2 regions of the Paenibacillus sp. GM1FR genome follow, and region 1 is predicted to be linked to the other one. Evidence: predicted binding sites of a transcription regulator. Region 1 holds the regulator's gene; the other holds the start of a gene.
What was found. Region 1 encodes CtsR, which represses protease genes until heat stress. Its sites were predicted from a motif close to ATGGTCAATAAAGGTCAAACA; they were not measured.
Positions count from the first base shown of each region.

Region 2: a site for CtsR is predicted at 7,736-7,756, ahead of clpP (ATP-dependent Clp endopeptidase proteolytic subunit ClpP). Genes of this name have one in related genera too.

Region 1 is NZ_MKZL01000023.1:54,547-63,705, forward strand. It holds gene disA (DNA integrity scanning diadenylate cyclase DisA) at 1-1,041, opposite strand, end outside; gene radA (DNA repair protein RadA) at 1,055-2,422, opposite strand; gene PAEAM_RS18440 (ATP-dependent Clp protease ATP-binding subunit) at 2,695-5,157, opposite strand; gene mcsB (protein-arginine kinase McsB) at 5,343-6,413, opposite strand; gene mcsA (protein-arginine kinase activator protein McsA) at 6,442-6,966, opposite strand; gene PAEAM_RS18455 (CtsR family transcriptional regulator) at 6,998-7,459, opposite strand; gene PAEAM_RS18460 (GNAT family N-acetyltransferase) at 7,921-9,096, opposite strand.
Region 2 is NZ_MKZL01000003.1:31,514-40,672, forward strand. It holds gene PAEAM_RS01955 (ROK family glucokinase) at 117-1,067, shown strand; gene rapZ (RNase adapter RapZ) at 1,119-2,018, shown strand; gene PAEAM_RS01965 (gluconeogenesis factor YvcK family protein) at 2,032-3,018, shown strand; gene whiA (DNA-binding protein WhiA) at 3,025-3,963, shown strand; gene PAEAM_RS01975 (HPr family phosphocarrier protein) at 4,218-4,487, shown strand; gene PAEAM_RS01980 (SIMPL domain-containing protein) at 4,644-5,396, shown strand; gene PAEAM_RS01985 (stalk domain-containing protein) at 5,786-6,883, shown strand; gene clpP (ATP-dependent Clp endopeptidase proteolytic subunit ClpP) at 7,051-7,647, opposite strand; tRNA gene PAEAM_RS01995 (tRNA-Arg) at 7,824-7,898, opposite strand; gene PAEAM_RS02000 (sugar-binding transcriptional regulator) at 8,325-9,159, shown strand, end outside.

The sequences.
Region 1 (9,159 bases):
ACGTTTCAGGCCTTCCTTAATGGTCCGGGCACGAACTTCACCAATACCGTCCACTTCGTCCAGTTCTTCAATTGTAGCCATAATAACATGAGGCAATTGTTCGAATTGATCCACCAGATTATGGATAATGACATTGGGCAGGCGGGGGATCTTATTTAATACCCGGAATCCACGAGGGGCAACCGAATCCTCAGAAGTAGCCGCTGATGATGGATAGCCGAGAAGACGGACAATATGATGTGCATCCAGCAACTCATCGTCCGACAATCTTTTCAGTCCCACGATAATTTCACGGATTTTGTCATCACTGTCGTCACGGGCATAGTCTTTATACAATAACCAGGCTTCTTCTTCCGTTGTACCCACAAGTTCTTCCATTTGCATGGAAATGAGTCGTCCCTCATTCCCGAGTTCATGAATGTACCGTTGGATTTCCGTTTTGATCCGCATCACCATTTCGGTACGCTGAATCACATTAACCACTTCAGGAATCGTTACTAATTCCTCAAATTCCGAAGCACTCAGATTCGTAAGGGACTGTGTTAATACCGCTTTGTATTTCTCCAGGGTTTGGATCGCTTGATTCGCTTTGGTCAAAATAACCCCGATTTCCTTGAGGGAATAACGAAGTGTTCCCTGATACAAGGTAATGATATTCCGGCGCTGTGATATGGATACGACCAATTTACCCGTTTGCTTTGCTACACGCTCTGCCGTCCGGTGACGAATCCCCGTCTCTGATGAAGAGATCGAAGAGTCCGGGATTAACTGGGTATTGGCGTAAAGAATACGCTTCAAATCCTCGCTAAGAATAATGGCTCCATCCATCTTGGCGAGTTCATACAGATAGTTCGGGGAGAAATCACAGTTAATCGAGAATCCCCCATCCACCACTTCCATTACTTCAGGGCTGTATCCTACAACAAGCAGTGCGCCCGTCTTGGCGCGCAGCACATTTTCCAGACCTTCGCGGAAAGGTGTACCTGGTGCGATCAGCCTTAACAACTCATTCATATTATCCAGTTGGCTCATATCTTTCATCTTGTTATGCCCCCTAATCTAAAGCAACCGCTAGTGCATCTGCCACGGTATTCACACCGATCAGTTGTATCCCGCGAGGATGTTTCCAGCCCTTTAAGCTTTTTTCTGGTAAAATGACTCGTTTGAAGCCCAGCTTTGCGGCTTCCTTCACTCGTTGTTCGGCCCGTGATACGGCTCGAACCTCACCTGTCAGACCAATCTCGCCAAAGATAACGTCATCCGGCTTGGTCGGTACATCTCTCAAACTGGATGCAATGCTGACGGCAACCGCCAAATCTACAGCGGGCTCATCCAATCGTACTCCACCAGCCACGTTCAGATATGCATCCTGGGTCTGTAAGAACATCCCCATTCGTTTCTCCAACACTGCAATAATCAGATTTAATCGATGCAGATCTACCCCTGTTGCCATACGGCGGGGAGAAGGAAAATGGGTCGTCGAGATCAACGCCTGCAATTCCACAAGCAGAGGGCGTGTACCCTCCATACTGGCAACTACCGTTGAACCTGCTACCCCTAGTGGACGTTCCGACAAAAAGAGTTCGGACGGATTGCCCACTTCACGAAGTCCATCTTCGCCCATTTCAAAAATACCAATCTCATTGGTGGAACCAAAACGATTCTTCACCGCACGCAGTAAGCGATAAGTATGATGCCGTTCTCCTTCAAAATAAAGCACGCAATCCACCATATGTTCTAACATACGTGGACCGGCAATGGCACCTTCTTTGGTAACATGCCCCACAAGAACCGTTGCAATGCCTCTGCCTTTGGCAATCCGCATGAACCTTGACGTACATTCCCTTACCTGTGCTACACTACCCGGCGCACTGGTAACTTCGGGAAGATATACCGTCTGAATGGAGTCGATGACCAGAAAATGCGGCTGGATCTGATCCACCGCTTCCTCTACACGTTCCATATTGGTTTCACACAGTACATACAACTCGGCAGAGAGTGCCCCGAGACGGTCGGCCCGCAATTTGGTTTGCTTGACTGATTCCTCACCGGAAACATATAACACACGCAAACCCGAATGCGTCAAAGCATGGGACGTCTGCAACATCAACGTTGATTTACCAATACCCGGATCTCCGCCCACCAGAACGAGTGAACCCGGAACGATTCCGCCACCCAATACTCGGTTCAACTCTCCGATTCCAGTCTGTACACGCGGTTCCTGACCGCTATCTATATCTATGATAGGAAGCGGTTTATCTTTACTGTCAAACAGAGGAGAATTTCTCCCTTGTGTTTTGACCACCGTCTCTGTTTCTTCCACCATTGAATTCCATGACTGACAACCCGGACACTTACCGTACCACTTGGGGGCTTCATAGCCGCATTCCGTACATTGAAACTTGGTTTTAACTTTGGCCACTTCAGCACTCCTATAATTTAATTTTATAACAGCATTTTGCATTATTCGACGAATTTCACCCAAACTCCCTGACGTGCAGGGTTACTAAAAGTTTACCATTGTTTGAGATTTTTCGTAAAGGATTATCGCAAACTTTACACATGTTCCTGACATAATCATGTCCGTCTTCTGTCCAAAGTGCAAAAAATCCTCCCCGGCCGAAGCCGAGAAGGATTTGATTAAGGATTATGGATCAATACAAGCTGAAGTTTAACTCCAAAGCTTGCTAAATATTATTTAGTTTCGATTTCCTCATTGGACGGAACGACCACGTCTTTTTTCGTAACAGACAGTGCACCGTTCTCTTCGTCGATGAGCAATGAATCCCCTTTGGTTACGTTACCTGTGAGCAACTCTTCGGACAATTTGTCCTCGATATGCTTCTGGATCGCCCGACGAAGCGGACGCGCACCGTAAGCTGGATCAAAGCCTGACTTCGCAAGGAAAGACTTGGCATTATCAGTGAGTTCGAAATCGACCTCATGTTCGAGCAGTCGTTTACGAAGTTCTTCACTCATAAGCGTAACAATTTCAGCGATGTGTTTTTCTTCAAGTGAGTGGAACACTATAATTTCATCAATCCGGTTAAGGAACTCTGGACGGAAGCTTTTCTTCAGCTCATCCATCACTTTCCCCTTCATGTTGTCATAATCTGCTCCTGCATCTACAACTGCAGTGAAGCCCAGTGTAGAGTTACGTTTGATCGCTTCGGCACCCACGTTGGATGTTAGAATGATCAGCGTATTGCGGAAGTCAACGACGCGACCTTTGGAATCCGTCAGACGACCATCCTCAAGCACTTGTAACAAGATATTGAATACTTCTGGATGTGCTTTCTCGATTTCATCGAGCAGGACTACGGAATATGGTTTGCGACGAACTTTCTCTGTCAGCTGGCCACCTTCTTCGTACCCAACATATCCTGGAGGCGCTCCGACAAGTCGGGAAGTCGAGTGCTTCTCACCATACTCGGACATATCAATCCGGATTACTGCATTTTCATCGCCGAACATCGCTTCAGCCAGAGCACGAGCAAGTTCTGTTTTACCTACCCCTGTAGGGCCGAGGAAAATGAATGAACCCATCGGACGTTTTGGATCTTTAAGTCCCGCACGAGCACGACGAACCGCACGGCTGACAGACTTCACTGCCTCATCCTGACCGATGACACGTTCATGTAGAATAGACTCCAGATTCATCAGACGCTGTGTCTCTTCTTCTTTCAGTTGGTTCACAGGGATTCCTGTCCAGCTGGCTACCACTTGTGCGATATCCTCAGGAGTAACCTCGGAATCGGTGCGACCTTGTTTCTCTTTCCACTGGTTCTTCGTTACATCCAGCTCTTCACGGATTTTTTGTTCCGTATCACGCAGAGCTGCTGCTTTTTCGAACTCCTGACTTTGAACTGCAGCGTCTTTTTCCTTACGGATATCTTCCAGACGGCTTTCCAGTTGTTTCAGGTTTGGTGGGATCGTGTAAGAGTTCAATCTTACTTTGGAACCCGCTTCATCAATCAGGTCAATCGCTTTATCTGGCAGGAAACGGTCTGTAATGTAACGGTCAGACAGTTTAACGGCCTGCACAATTGCTTCGTCCGTAATTTTCACGCGGTGATGCGCCTCATAACGGTCACGCAAGCCGTGCAAGATTTGAATCGCTTCTTCTGGAGAAGGCTGATCTACAGTAATCGGTTGGAAACGACGCTCAAGCGCTGCATCCTTCTCGATGTATTTACGATATTCATCCAGTGTTGTCGCACCGATACATTGCAATTCTCCACGAGCCAGAGCCGGTTTCAAAATGTTAGAAGCATCGATGGCACCTTCAGCCCCGCCTGCGCCAATCAAGGTATGCAATTCGTCGATAAACAGGACAATGTTACCTGCTTGGCGAATCTCATCCATGATTTTTTTCAGACGATCTTCGAATTCACCACGATATTTGGTTCCAGCGACTACTGAACCCATATCCAGCGTCATTACACGTTTGTCGCGCAATGTTTCCGGAATCTCATTTGCAATGATTTTTTGTGCAAGGCCTTCAGCAATCGCTGTTTTACCTACACCTGGCTCACCGATCAATACCGGGTTGTTCTTCGTACGACGGCTGAGCACCTGGATGACACGTTCAATTTCTTTACTACGTCCAATGACTGGGTCCAGGTTGTTCTCTCTCGCATAAGCCGTGAGGTCACGTGCCAGACTGTCCAGCGTTGGTGTGCTTACATTGGCAGGTGTGCCATTATGGCTGGATACAGCTTCACTGCTACCAAGCAATTGCAACACTTGTTGACGTGCTTTGTTCAGACTAATTCCCAGGTTATTGAGCACACGTGCTGCAACACCCTCGCCTTCACGAATCAATCCGAGCAGGATATGCTCTGTGCCTACATAAGTGTGGCCCAATTTACGAGCTTCATCCATAGACAGTTCAATTACTTTTTTCGCACGTGGCGTATATGCAATGTTGGTAGGTTGCTCTTGGCCACGGCCAATTAGCGTTTCTACTTCATCCTGAATTTTTTCCAATCCGAGTCCCAGGCCGATCAGTGCTTTGGCTGCGATGCCTTCGCCTTCACGAATGAGGCCGAGCAAAATATGCTCAGTACCGATGTTATTATGACCGAGACGGACAGCTTCTTCCTGCGCGAGTGCGAGCACCTTTTGGGCCCGTTCCGTAAATCTTCCAAACATCATATCTCCTGCACCTCCATGGTTTTGGATAAAACGAGGGTCATATAATGAAATAACCGTCGTATTCTTCATATCATTTTTGTTTGCAGCCATGCTGCGAATAAAGTCATTCGGCATTTGTACATGCCTTATTATATAAAAGCCGCAATGCGGCATGAAACCATAATTCAATACAATATCAGGTTAAACTAGGACTGCTTCGCTGCATTGATCGTATCACGAATCAACTGAGCTCGGTAGATGTCACGCTCGTCTGTGCGCATATCTTCCCCGAATGTTTTCTGCAAAAATCCCGGCTGTGTCATCACATTCAACTCATTCATTACCGTGATGGACAGTCCATCCAACAATCCGAGATCCACGCCAAGGCGTACATCCGATAAGCGCTGTGCAGCTTCCTTGGAATCAACAATAGCTGCATGAGACAATATGCCGTAAGAACGCATGACCCGATCCGTAATCCGCAGTCTGGAGTCGGTAATTAACCGTTCTCTCGCTGTACGTTCATGACCAATCATCTGTAACACAACACCATGCAGGTTCTCAATGACTTCCTGTTCGGTCTGTCCCAATGTAATCTGGTTCGAGATCTGGAACAGGTTACCCATCGCCTCGCTACCTTCACCGTATATTCCTCTTACCGTCAATCCCACTTGGGAAACTGCGGTTAGAATACGGCCTATCTGTTGTGTCATCACCAAGGCAGGCAAGTGCATCATAACCGATGCTCTAACACCTGTACCTACATTAGTAGGACAGCTGGTTAAGTATCCTCTGCGATCATCAAAAGCATAATCCACATGCGCTTCAAAAGCATCATCTATTGCGGAAGCTTTCTCCCAGGCTTCTTTCACCTGGAACCCCGGATAGAGGCACTGGATACGAAGATGATCCTCTTCGTTAATCATAATACTGACTGACTCATCCTCACTGAGAATAACCGCACCATTCCTGGATTCATTCGCAAGACTTGGACTGATGAGATGTTTCTCCACCAGCACCCGTTTGTCGAGTTCGTCAATATCGATCAGATCCAACGTATGAAAATCCCCAAAGGCATGAACGTCATCGTATTGAAGTACTTCGCTCAGCTTATTCAGCACCTCTTCCGATTGCTCATTGGAAGCCAGCATCGGAAACGGAACATGCTGAAGGTTGCGTGCAATCCGGACACGGCTGCTAATGACAATTTCGGAATCAGCCGCATCACTGCGCATCCAGTCGCTGAGCGCCTTCTCTGTAAAGCGCAGATTAGGCATTACGCATCCCTCCTACTCATGACAAACTTTACTCCTGAGCTATTCCTTTTTCAAGTCCTCTGATCTGGTCACGGATCTGGGCCGCCTCTTCAAATTCCTCTTGTGCGATGCTCTCTTGGAGCTCACGCTTCAGATCAGCAATTTGCCGTTTCACCTTGATGCGACCACCAGCTCGTGCAGGCACTTTGCCTACATGGGACGTATTACCATGAACCCGCTTGAACAAAGGATCCAGACGACTGTCAAAATATTTATAACATGAACTGCAGCCGAACCGGCCTATCTTACTAAATTGTGCGTACGTCATACCACACTCTTCACATTGAAGAGCTTTTGCAGGTGGTGTTCCTGCCGATCCACTTTTGCCGGCTGGATCAAAATCAAGCAATCCGGACAACAAGTTGTGAATGGAAAACCCACCTGCTGTTCCAGGGATCATTTCCCCTTTTTCACGGGCACATGACTCACAAATATGGAATTCCGTCTTCTCTCCATTTACGATCTTCGTAAAATGAAGTGTCGCCGGACGTTTATTGCATTCTTGGCACAGCATATTGATGTACCTCCTTTGACCCCGATAGTTTTCATTTACCGAGCAAAGATATTAACATCGCCTTCAACATTCTGGCACGAATTTGATCCCGGTAAGGAAGTTTGACCAATATAACCTCTCTAGATACAGCAGCTCGCATCAACCCGGCTTCCCGCTTGTTCAAGAAGCGCGCTTCTTCCAATTGATAGATCAGACCTTCGGCAGCTGTCTGCCCGATCTCTTCACCAATACTATGGTGCAAATGATTATGCAGAGCTGATTGCGCCGGTAATTCAATGCGCTGTATGCGAACATAACCACCACCGCCGCGTTTACTCTCTACCAGGTATCCCTTCTCGAGTGTAAAACGTGTGCTGATGACATAATTGATCTGGGAAGGTACACATGAGAATTGATCTGCCAGATCATTACGCTGAATTTCAACCATTCCTTCGGGACTTTCATGCAAAATACTCTTCAGATATCGTTCGATAATATCAGAGATATTACGCATCCAATCATCCTCCACTGTCTGAAACGTTAAGTCAATAAGGACCCACACGCCCCCACAGAGTACACCTTCTCTACCCATTTAACCAATCAGGGAAACAGCGAATCTTGCTTCCACAGGTGTTAACAGGAGAGCGAAGGAAGCACGAAGGTCCTTTAATATTCCCTTGATCCTCCGATGAAATGAATCCCGTATATTGGCGATCATGCATCAGATTGTAGAAAGAAAGCTACTTAAGTATGAAACCTTTAGTTGACTTTGACTTTCTTTGACTTTATAACCATTATAGCATATTTTGTGGTTTTGCCAAGTGGGGTCACTATTCATTTTTTACGATTTTACACGAAATATTCCCCAGACACAAAAAAACCTCCCCAAAATTGCTGGAGAAGTCCATTTGTCTTTCAATCACGCCGTATTTCTATATAAGCTAATCGAGTTAAATGGAGCAGTGGGCATAGTCATCAGAAGAAATCGAGCAAATAGGTTTCCCGTTCAGGAATCGCTTGTTCCAAAGCCTTGATTGCTGTGTTCGGTCCGTGAATTCTTCCAATTCGTGCCATTTCTATTGGTCTGCGATATCCCATCAGGACCGCGGTAAGGGATTGAATATCCACCTTAATGATCTGATCATCAGTAATTGGCTCCGATGTTTTCCATATGGACGCTGTTCCGTTCATTGCTACGTTTAATTGCCATACCCCTTCATTCCATGGAGCGTGGGCATCCTCTACCTGAAGTACAATCTGCACCGGTGAGTCCTGGCTTGCAAATGGATACTGGGATATAAACTGCTCTACACTAACGATACGCGCCATAAAATAAGGTACAATCTCCTGCTGAATCCGTGGATTATCCAATTGGAAGGCAAGCGTATCACTGGCAGGCGCCTGCAACGTAACTTCCTGGATCATGGAATCATGGTTAGCAATGAAGGTCCACAGCCCTTGCCTAGCCTCTTCATTCAGATAGATGATCTCTTTAATGGTAAATTTATTTTCCTTAACCTCATATAAAAGATAGCCTTGTGCTGCATCAGCTTCATCGTAATATACAGCCTTCTGGCTAGTCCCATTAACAAGAACTGAATTTTCCCACCTTGCATCATCCCGAACCAGAGTTCCGTTATAACGCTCAGCATAAGCACTGTATACTTCCTTTAATATGCTGAGGCCCGGATCCCCACGCCGAATTGTTCCAGGTGTCGCTTTTTTCTGAGGCAAATGAGCTGTAGGTACTTTATAACGTTTAAATTCAACATACGTCTCCCATCCATACTTCCGATAGAAACCAAAAGAGAATGGATGCAAGAATGATATGCTCTGTTTGTTACGATTCATTTCTTCCAACGCATGCTTCAGCAGACCCGCTACCCAGCCTTTGCGTCTATACTCTGGCCAGGTGGCAACACCCGCAATACCGCCCATCTCGAACGATCTGCCATGAATATAGGTTTGAAAAGGAATGATGTGAAGTTTGGCTCCTAGCTGCCCGTCCTCATATACACCCCATATATCCTGTGACGAAAATTGACTGCGCCGTTTTTCTTTTTGTTCCTCGCTCATTACTACTTGAAAAGCATATTCGGAGAGTGCCATCGCTGGTTCAAAATCATCTACCGTCAATTTCTGAATTTCCATGTTGTCCTACACCCCATTCGCTAGAGTTATTATCAATCCAATTCATGGCCTGATATCTGATAT
Region 2 (9,159 bases), on a different contig from region 1:
ACCCCGGCGGAGCAGGAGGTACTAGAGGTCTTCTCGTCTTGACCCAGGCGTATCCTTCAATTATAGTTGGTACGTAGGACTTAAACTATTTTAGATAGATAAAGGTGGCTTGCAGCATGTCTGAGAAAATCTACGTTGGGGTCGATCTCGGCGGAACAGCAATCAAGGTCGGTATATGCGATGAACAAGGTCAGCTAATGCATACGTATGAAGGACCGACTGAAGTGGATAAGGGCGTAGACACGGTCATCGCCAACATCGAGAAGTATGTCCGACATATCGTAGCCGAATCACCGTACAGTTGGGAACAGCTTGAGGGTGTAGGTGCTGGAGTGGCCGGTTTCACGAATGTACGCGAGGGAATTATCGTTCATGCCCCTAACATCGGATTTCGGAATGTGGCCATTCGTTCGATTCTGGAAGAACGTCTGGGCAAGCCAATCAAAATAGATAACGATGCAAACGTGGCTGCACTGGGTGAAGTCTGGGCAGGTGCCGGCAAAGGCGTAGACAACTGCGTATGTTATACACTCGGTACGGGTGTTGGCGGAGGTTTGATCCTGAATGGTAACATTTATCAGGGTTTCTCCGGTATGGCGGGAGAACTGGGTCATATCAGTGTTGTACCTGATCTGGAAGCCATCAAATGCGGTTGTGGTAAAATGGGATGTGTAGAAACAGTATCGTCTGCAACGGGTATTATCCGTATGGCAAAGGATGCCGTAGAGCGCGGGGATCATACGTCACTGGCACTCGTCGACAAGATTGCAGCCAAAGAAGTATTTGATGCTGCCAAGGCAGGCGATGAAGTGGCACAGCGCATTGTGAATCGTGCGGCCTTTTACCTGGGCAAGTCCATGGCTACTGTAGCAGCTGTCATTAACCCGGAGATGTTCATCATCGGTGGCGGCGTATCCAAAGCGGGCAATTTCTTGTTTGATGAAATCCGTACTGTGTTTGCTAAGCTGACGCCAGAACCGTTGCAAGATGGGGTTCAGATTCTGGAAGCTACACTTGGTAATAATGCAGGTATTGTGGGTGCAGCAGGTCTTCTCTTGCGTTCCTAGTATCCTCGTAACAATATATGAAGACAGCAATATGATAAGGAGGGGACATTTATGCTTGAAGGTGAAGGATCACCAGGCACAGGCGCCACGCTCATTATCATTACGGGCATGTCCGGAGCAGGTAAAACCATTGCAGTACAAAGCCTGGAGGATCTGGGTTTCTTCTGTGTGGATAATCTGCCGCCGGTATTGATTCCGAAATTTGCGGAACTAATTGAACAGTCAAACGGCAAGATTGGTAAGGTTGCATTGGTTATCGATCTGCGCGGGCGTGAATTCTTTACGGCTCTGTCCGAGTCTTTGAACTATATTAAAGATCATTTTACCATTCATTGCGAAATTTTATTCCTGGATGCTACAGATTCTGTACTTGTTCAGCGTTACAAAGAAAGCAGGCGCAGACATCCTTTGGCTCCTGAGGGCATGCCGCTGGACGGCATCCGACTGGAACGCAAGATGTTGGAGGAACTCAAAAACTCTGCGACTCAGGTACTGAATACAAGTACAATGAAGCCTGCTCAACTGAAAGAACGCATCATATCCCGTTTTTCTCATCTGGAAAGCCAAATGCTGTCGGTGAATATTACGTCGTTTGGATTCAAATATGGCATTCCGATTGATGCTGATCTGGTGTTTGATGTACGTTTTTTACCGAATCCGCATTATATTGAGCATCTGCGACCGAATACGGGACAGAATAGTGATGTGTACGAATATGTTATGAAATGGCCGGAGACACAGGCGTTTCTGACCAAGCTGCTGGATATGCTGCATTTCCTGATTCCGCAATACCGGAAGGAAGGCAAAAGCCAGGTTATTATTGGAATCGGCTGTACCGGAGGCAAGCATCGTTCGGTAGCAATATCGGAATATTTGGGCAAGATGTTGGGAAGCAGCGAGACAGAAGCTGTTACCGTGAGCCATCGCGACGCTGACCGGGACCGTCATTGAAGAGGGTGAAGGGATGAAAGAGGCCGGACCACGAAGAGAACGTCCGAGAATAGTTGTAATGGGCGGCGGAACCGGATTATCCGTGATGTTGCGCGGTTTGAAAGAGAAGCCGCTGGATATCACGGCCATCGTCACAGTTGCAGATGACGGTGGAAGTTCAGGCATCCTGCGCAATGAGCTACAGATGCCGCCTCCGGGCGACATTCGCAACGTGCTTACGGCACTGGCTGATGTAGAACCATTGCTTTCAGATATGTTGAAGTACCGTTTCAATACAGGCGCGGGGCTTGCAGGCCACAGCTTGGGAAATTTGATTTTGGCTGCAATGACGGATATTTCGGGCGACTTTGTGACCGCAGTGCGGGAGCTTAGCCGCGTGTTTGCCGTTCGAGGTGAGGTATTGCCAGCCGCAGGCCAGGCCGTTGTGTTGCATGCCGAGATGGAAGATGGGACAATTATTACAGGTGAGTCCAAAATCCCTGAGGCGGGTGGACGCATCAAACGTGTTTTCCTTGAACCGGATCACGTGGAGCCGTTGCCAGAGGCAGTAGAGGCCATTCGTCAAGCTGATGCTATTCTGATCGGGCCAGGCAGCCTCTATACAAGCATCCTTCCCAATTTACTCGTACCTAAGCTTGCAGAAGCTGTGGTAGAGGCTGATGCGGTGAAGATGTTTATCTGTAATGTGATGACACAGCCGGGAGAAACAGATAACTATACGGTAAGTGACCACCTTAAGGCGGTACACGAGCATATAGGTCATCAGCTCTTCGACTATGTTATCGTAAATAATGGTGATATTCCGCTGCAAGTGCAAAATAAGTATGCGGAAAAAGGAGCAAAACCGGTTGTACTGGATATGAATGTACTCGAAAGTGCCGGCTATCAGGTGGTTGCAGATACCCTTGTTCTGTTCAAAACCTATCTGCGTCATGATGCCGACAAGTTAAGTCATCACATCTACCAACTGGTACAAAATTGGATGTTACGGAAGAGGTGAAGTCCCATGTCGTTTGCAGCACAGACCAAAAAAGAGTTAACCATGATCGAGAGCGAACCGTGCTGCGAAAAGGCGGAACTTTCAGCCCTCATCCGTATGCTTGGTGCAGTGCAGTTATCGAATAAAAAAGTGATCTTGGATATTTCGACGGAGAATGCCGCCATTGCAAGACGGGCATACTCTCTGCTTAAAAAGCATTTTCAAGTGCATACGGAACTACTGGTCCGCAAAAAAATGCGGCTGAAAAAGAACAATGTATATATTGTTCGAATTCCAACCATGGTACAAGAGATTCTCAACAGTCTTCATATTGTATCGGAAGGTTTTCTGTTTACGCCAGGAATTAATACGGAGTTATTTCAGCAGAACTGTTGTAAACGTGCCTATCTTCGCGGTGCATTTCTGGCCGGTGGATCGGTTAATAATCCGGAAGGTTCCTCGTACCATCTGGAGATTGCGTCCATGTATGAAGAGCACTGTCAGGCACTGGTTGACCTGGCCAATGAATTTCATCTGAATGCCCGGTGCATAGAACGGAAAAAAGGATTCATCCTATACATTAAGGAAGGCGAGAAAATCATTGAGCTGCTCAGCATCATTGGTGCTCATCAGGCCTTGTTCAAGTTTGAAGATGTACGAATTATGCGTGATATGCGTAACTCCGTTAACCGGATTGTCAATTGTGAGACCGCCAACCTGAATAAAACGATTGGAGCGGCGGTAAGACAAATCGATAATATTCGGTTGTTGCAAAAGGAAGTTGGTCTGGAATCGCTGCCTGAGAAACTTCGCGAGGTGGCGGAGGTTCGACTCGCTCATCCAGATATCAATCTGAAGGAAGTGGGCGAACTCCTTAAAGGTACAGTTAGCAAGTCGGGAGTGAACCATCGGCTTCGTAAAATTGATGAGCTGGCTGAAAAAGTGCGCACAGAACGTTATGGTTAAGACGGCGTAGGGTAAAGTAACAAGGTCGGCTGTTTCTGCTGACAGAAACGGTCGGGAAAGTATGCCGTTAAGGATCTAGGAGACTCACTCAGGTCATTGGATGCGCTCTGCAAAAGATGAAATAGGGCAAGATAATGCCCGTCAAAGCACCCTGAGTTTTTTCTTCTAGTGTCCTGCACGGGTTAATGGTATAATGTTGTTTAAATATAATTGTGTATTTAATGTCCAGATTTCATAATAGGGGGTAAGTTTCCATGACAAAGCACCCGGTAGTTGTCCGTTTGAAAACGGGTCTCCATGCCAGACCTGCGGCACTGTTCGTTCAAGAAGCGAATAAGTACTCGTCTGAAGTGTTCGTCGAGAAGGACGACAAAAAAGTTAATGCAAAAAGTATCATGGGGATCATGAGCCTTGCAATTAGCACAGGTACGGAAATCCAGATTAGTGCAGAAGGTGCGGATGCCGAACAGGCTGTAAACGCTTTAGTTAGTCTGGTAAGCAAGGAAGAGCTCGAAAACCAATAAGATATGATCAATCCAATGAAGAAGTCCCGAAAGGGGCTTTTTTGCGTTTTTCACGTTTATGCTATCGTCAAGTGCAACATTATGGAATTTGTCCCGTCTGTTAAGGTATCAAATCGTTTAAAGTTTGAGATGTTAACACATAAGGAGGCTATCGTGATGGGTAAACAATGGATGAAACCGTTTGGTGCGGTGCTGGTGGCAAGTACGTTGCTTGTTGGAGGAACAGCATGGGTTGCACCAGGTAACTATGCTTACGCTGCAGAGGTTCAGGGAGTACAACAGAATGTGATTAATGTTGTGGGTAAAGGTGAGATTCAGGTGAAGCCTGATATCGCGTATCTGTCCATTGGTGTGAACAGTACTGCAGAGACAGCTGCATCTGCTCAAAAAGCGAATGCTGCCAAAGTTCAAAAAGTATCCAATTTGCTGAAGAACACGTGGAAGATCAGTGCAGACGACATTCAAACGAGTCAGTTCTCTGTACAACCCAACTATACGTATAGTGAAAAAGATGGACAACAAATTAAAGGATATACAGCGCATCATACGCTGACAGTCACATATCGTCAGATGGACAAGATTGGCGAGTTGCTCGATGCTGCTTCGGGTGCGGGTGCCAACAATATTGAAAACGTACGCTTTACTGTAGAAAATCCGGAAAGTTATGAATCCCAAGTGATTGAAAAAGCTGTTGCCAATGCAGATGTGAAAGCTGGCGCCATTGCAAAAGCAGTTAAACGTCAACTGGGTGCTGTTCTTTCCGTAAGCCAAGGTGATGCCAATGTGCCTGTATTCTATGCAAGCGAGGCGTTGATGTCCAAAGCACAAGATACAGCAGGTGGTACTGAGATTGAAACAGGCCAGGTTAAAGTAAGTACAATCCTGAATATCACGTATGAAATGAAATAAACAAGAGTGAACTAAGGATTGTAAGCTCAAGTAACCTTTATAAGTGTCATTTGAAGGGTAAAATGAAATAATGACAAAGACTTTGTCCTGTGGACAGAGTCTTTTTTTGTTGGAAAAGCAAACTTTGATGAAGTTAGATAGGAGGGAACTTTATTCGAAGCAACATGAAATGTTGTATATTGGTATCTTTTTTGTATAGTTGTTCGTGACAAAAAGGTCATATCCCCATATATTTTCCTACTGATATTCATCAACATTGTAACTCGAGCTGTAAACCTTTCCGAATTCGGGTTAATTATAATAGAGAGGTGAGCGTATGAGATATGCGATCAGGTCAGGATTACATACGCAATGATCCCTAATTGTGAATTCAGAGAGGAGTTTTATATATGACATCATGGAAAAAATGGACAAGTGCATTGCTCGCAGCAGGAATTATTGTAGGTAGCGGTTCGGTGTGGCAGGACAGTTCGGTTCAGGCGGCATCGGTATCCTCGAAAGTGACAACCACAGCTGAGGTGACCCTGAAGTCGGGTGGAAAAACACTGACTCAAAAAGGACTTCTTCAAGGTGGCTCAACTTGGGTATCTCTTACGGCGGTTAAAGATGTGGCAGGTGGGACTCTGAAATATGATGCGAAAACCAAAGAGTACGCTTTGACAGCAGCCAATAACACGATGACGATCAGCCTATTGGATGGCGAGCCGAGTGTTCGAATTAACAACTATTATCCTCAAGTGGACGCAAAGCTGATCAACGGCAGATTATATATCCCATTCTCGGCAATGAGAGATTATCTGGGTGTACAGGGGAATTGGGATGCCAAAACCAAAACGTTGTCACTCAGCAAGGTGAAACAAAATAACGTTAAAATTAAAGTAGCAACAGTTAATGTCACTGTAAAAAATGCTGAAGTAGATGTTCAATATCCGCAGGTGAGTGGACTTGCCAGCAAAGAAGCTGAAGCGGCGATCAACAAAGTGCTGAAAGACGAAGTGGATGCTTATGTAGCTGACTTCAAGAAACAGACATCTGAATTCGGCGGTGCAACAGCCAACCGTCCATATGCATTTGAGAGCTCCTATGTAGTGACGTACAACGAAAAAGGCGTGCTGGGACTCATTACACAACGATACGAAGATTATGCTGGCGCTCATGGTATGACATACCGTACGGGCCACACCTTTGCACTGGACACAGGTAAGGAGCTTACGTTAGATGATGTGCTGCAAAATAACAAAACCATGCGCGAGACGTTGAGTAAAAAAGTGGGTGAACAACTGAAAGCCCGCGGTGGATACCTCGACGGTTATAAAGGGTTGAATAAAGATCAAGATTTCTATGTGACACCAACGGGTGTAGTTGTGTTCTTCCAGTTGTATGAGTATACGGCGTACGCAGAGGGATTCCCTGAAATGCCATTTACGTATAAAGAGCTTCTCCCTAAAGGCACGGAACCTTTCAGTAATGAAAATGGAACCAAATAAAGAATCATTATTATGCACTCTTAAGTTTTCTTCCTTATAAAATGAAAAAAGAAGCCCCCATCATAATTATGATGAGGGCTTCTTCTCGTATAGACAACACAATTATATGTTGCTGATTACGTTAGGTGTTGATTATGTTAACGCATAGACCGTGGTCTACGTCACACTTAGATGCCTTGTGATCCTACGTTTTCGATGACTTTATCAATGATACCGTAATCGGCGGCTTCAGCAGCACTCATGAAGTAGTCACGATCTGTATCTTTCTCAATCCGCTCCAGCGGTTGACCTGAACGCTCAGAGATGATGCGGTTCAAGGTATCACGCATTTTCAGGATGCGGCGAGCACGAATTTCGATGTCAGAAGCCTGACCTTGTGCACCACCAAGTGGTTGGTGAATCATAATCTCACTGTTAGGCAATGCAAAACGTTTACCTTTTGCACCGGCATTCAGCAAGAATGCACCCATGGAAGCCGCCATACCTACACAGATGGTAGATACATCCGGTTTGATGAATTGCATTGTATCGTAAATCGCCATACCGGCTGTAATCGATCCGCCTGGGCTGTTGATGTATAAGTGAATGTCTTTCTCCGGATCTTCCGCAGCCAGGAACAACATCTGTGCCATAATGGCATTAGCCACTACGTCATTAACATCGCTACCAAGGAAAATAATACGATCCTTCAGCAATCTGGAGTAGATGTCGTAGGCGCGCTCACCCCGGTTGCTCTGTTCAACGACCATTGGAATAAAACTCACGTGAAAAACCTCCTTGGAATGTAAATGTTATTGGTGTTTATACTTAAACTGTTACCGTATTACCCACATAATAAACAATTCCAAACAAAAAGTCAAAGAAAGTCAAACTAACTTGCAAAAAAAAGAAACCTTTCCGGTTTCATTGGTTAAATGGGTTATGAGCTGTTAAATAAAAATGGCGCGCCCGCCAAGAATCGAACTTGGATCTCAGGCTTCGGAGGCCTACGTCATATCCATTGGACCACGGGCGCACATTATGTGACAGCAATAATGATTATAGCTCATGAAATATTTAATTGCAAGCAGTTCGTTGTGGTATTGGTTTGGATTAACCCAAAAATGATCATGATGAAGAAGAGTGGATAAAGAGTGCATTTAAGTAAATGCTATTAGAGGTTTTGGACATGCCGTATGAAATGTGATTCTGAGCGATATGTAGATTGAATTCATTTGTTTCTTCTATATATGGTATGCGTGAGCTAGTCCTAGATCATGGAAGTCTAAGATTGTGAAAATAGGCGCGTACAAACGCTGAATGCGTGTCGAAATAACACGTTGAAACACTTGCATGTCACGTCAGTTTTAGGTAGAATAGACGTGGGACTTAAAAAGTTAACCCGGGACGTTTTAGGGCCACGAAAGAGAGCTTAGAACGAGAACTTGCGGGAGTGGAAAGCATGCGAACGATTTTAGAAGTACAAAAGCAGCTTCTGCCTGATCTCATGGATATCTTGAAAAAGAGGTATACGATTCTGCAACAGATCATGTTATCGGATGTGATCGGACGGAGAACGTTAGCTAATTCCATGCAGATGACCGAGCGGGTTCTGAGGGCTGAGACCGATCTGTTAAAGGCTCAGGGACTTATTGAAATTGACAGTGCAGGAATGAAGATCAGCGAGGCAGGGTATGATTTGCTGCAGCAGTTAGAGCCCGTAGCCAAAGAGCTGTTCGGATTATCCGAGCTGGAAGAGCGCATCAAGCAAGCCTACGGTCTGCAAAAGGTATTTGTGGTTCCTGGCGATTCGGACGTTTCTCCATTTGCCAAAAGGGAACTGGGCAGAGCCGGAGCGAAGGCTCTCGGCAATATCATGAGTGACAACGATGTTGTCGCCGTTACTGGCGGTTCAACAACGGCCGAAGTCGCAGAACAACTAAATCCGCCAACATCGCTCAAAGGTGTCTGGTTCGTACCGGCACGCGGTGGACTTGGAGAAAGCCTTGAAATTCAGGCTAATACGATCGCATCCACAATGGCAAAACGGGTAGGGGCGCAATACAAACTCCTGCATGTACCGGATTTGCTCAGTGATCATGCCTATGAATCATTAATCCAGGACCCTAGTGTTCAGGAGATTCTGCAGCTGATCAGGCAATCACGGATTGTTATTCATGGAATTGGTGATGCCGTAGAGATGGCCAAAAGACGCAAACTTGCGACGGAGATTATAGATGAACTTCAGGAGCAAGGGGCCGTATCTGAATCTTTCGGTTATTACTTTAATGATCAGG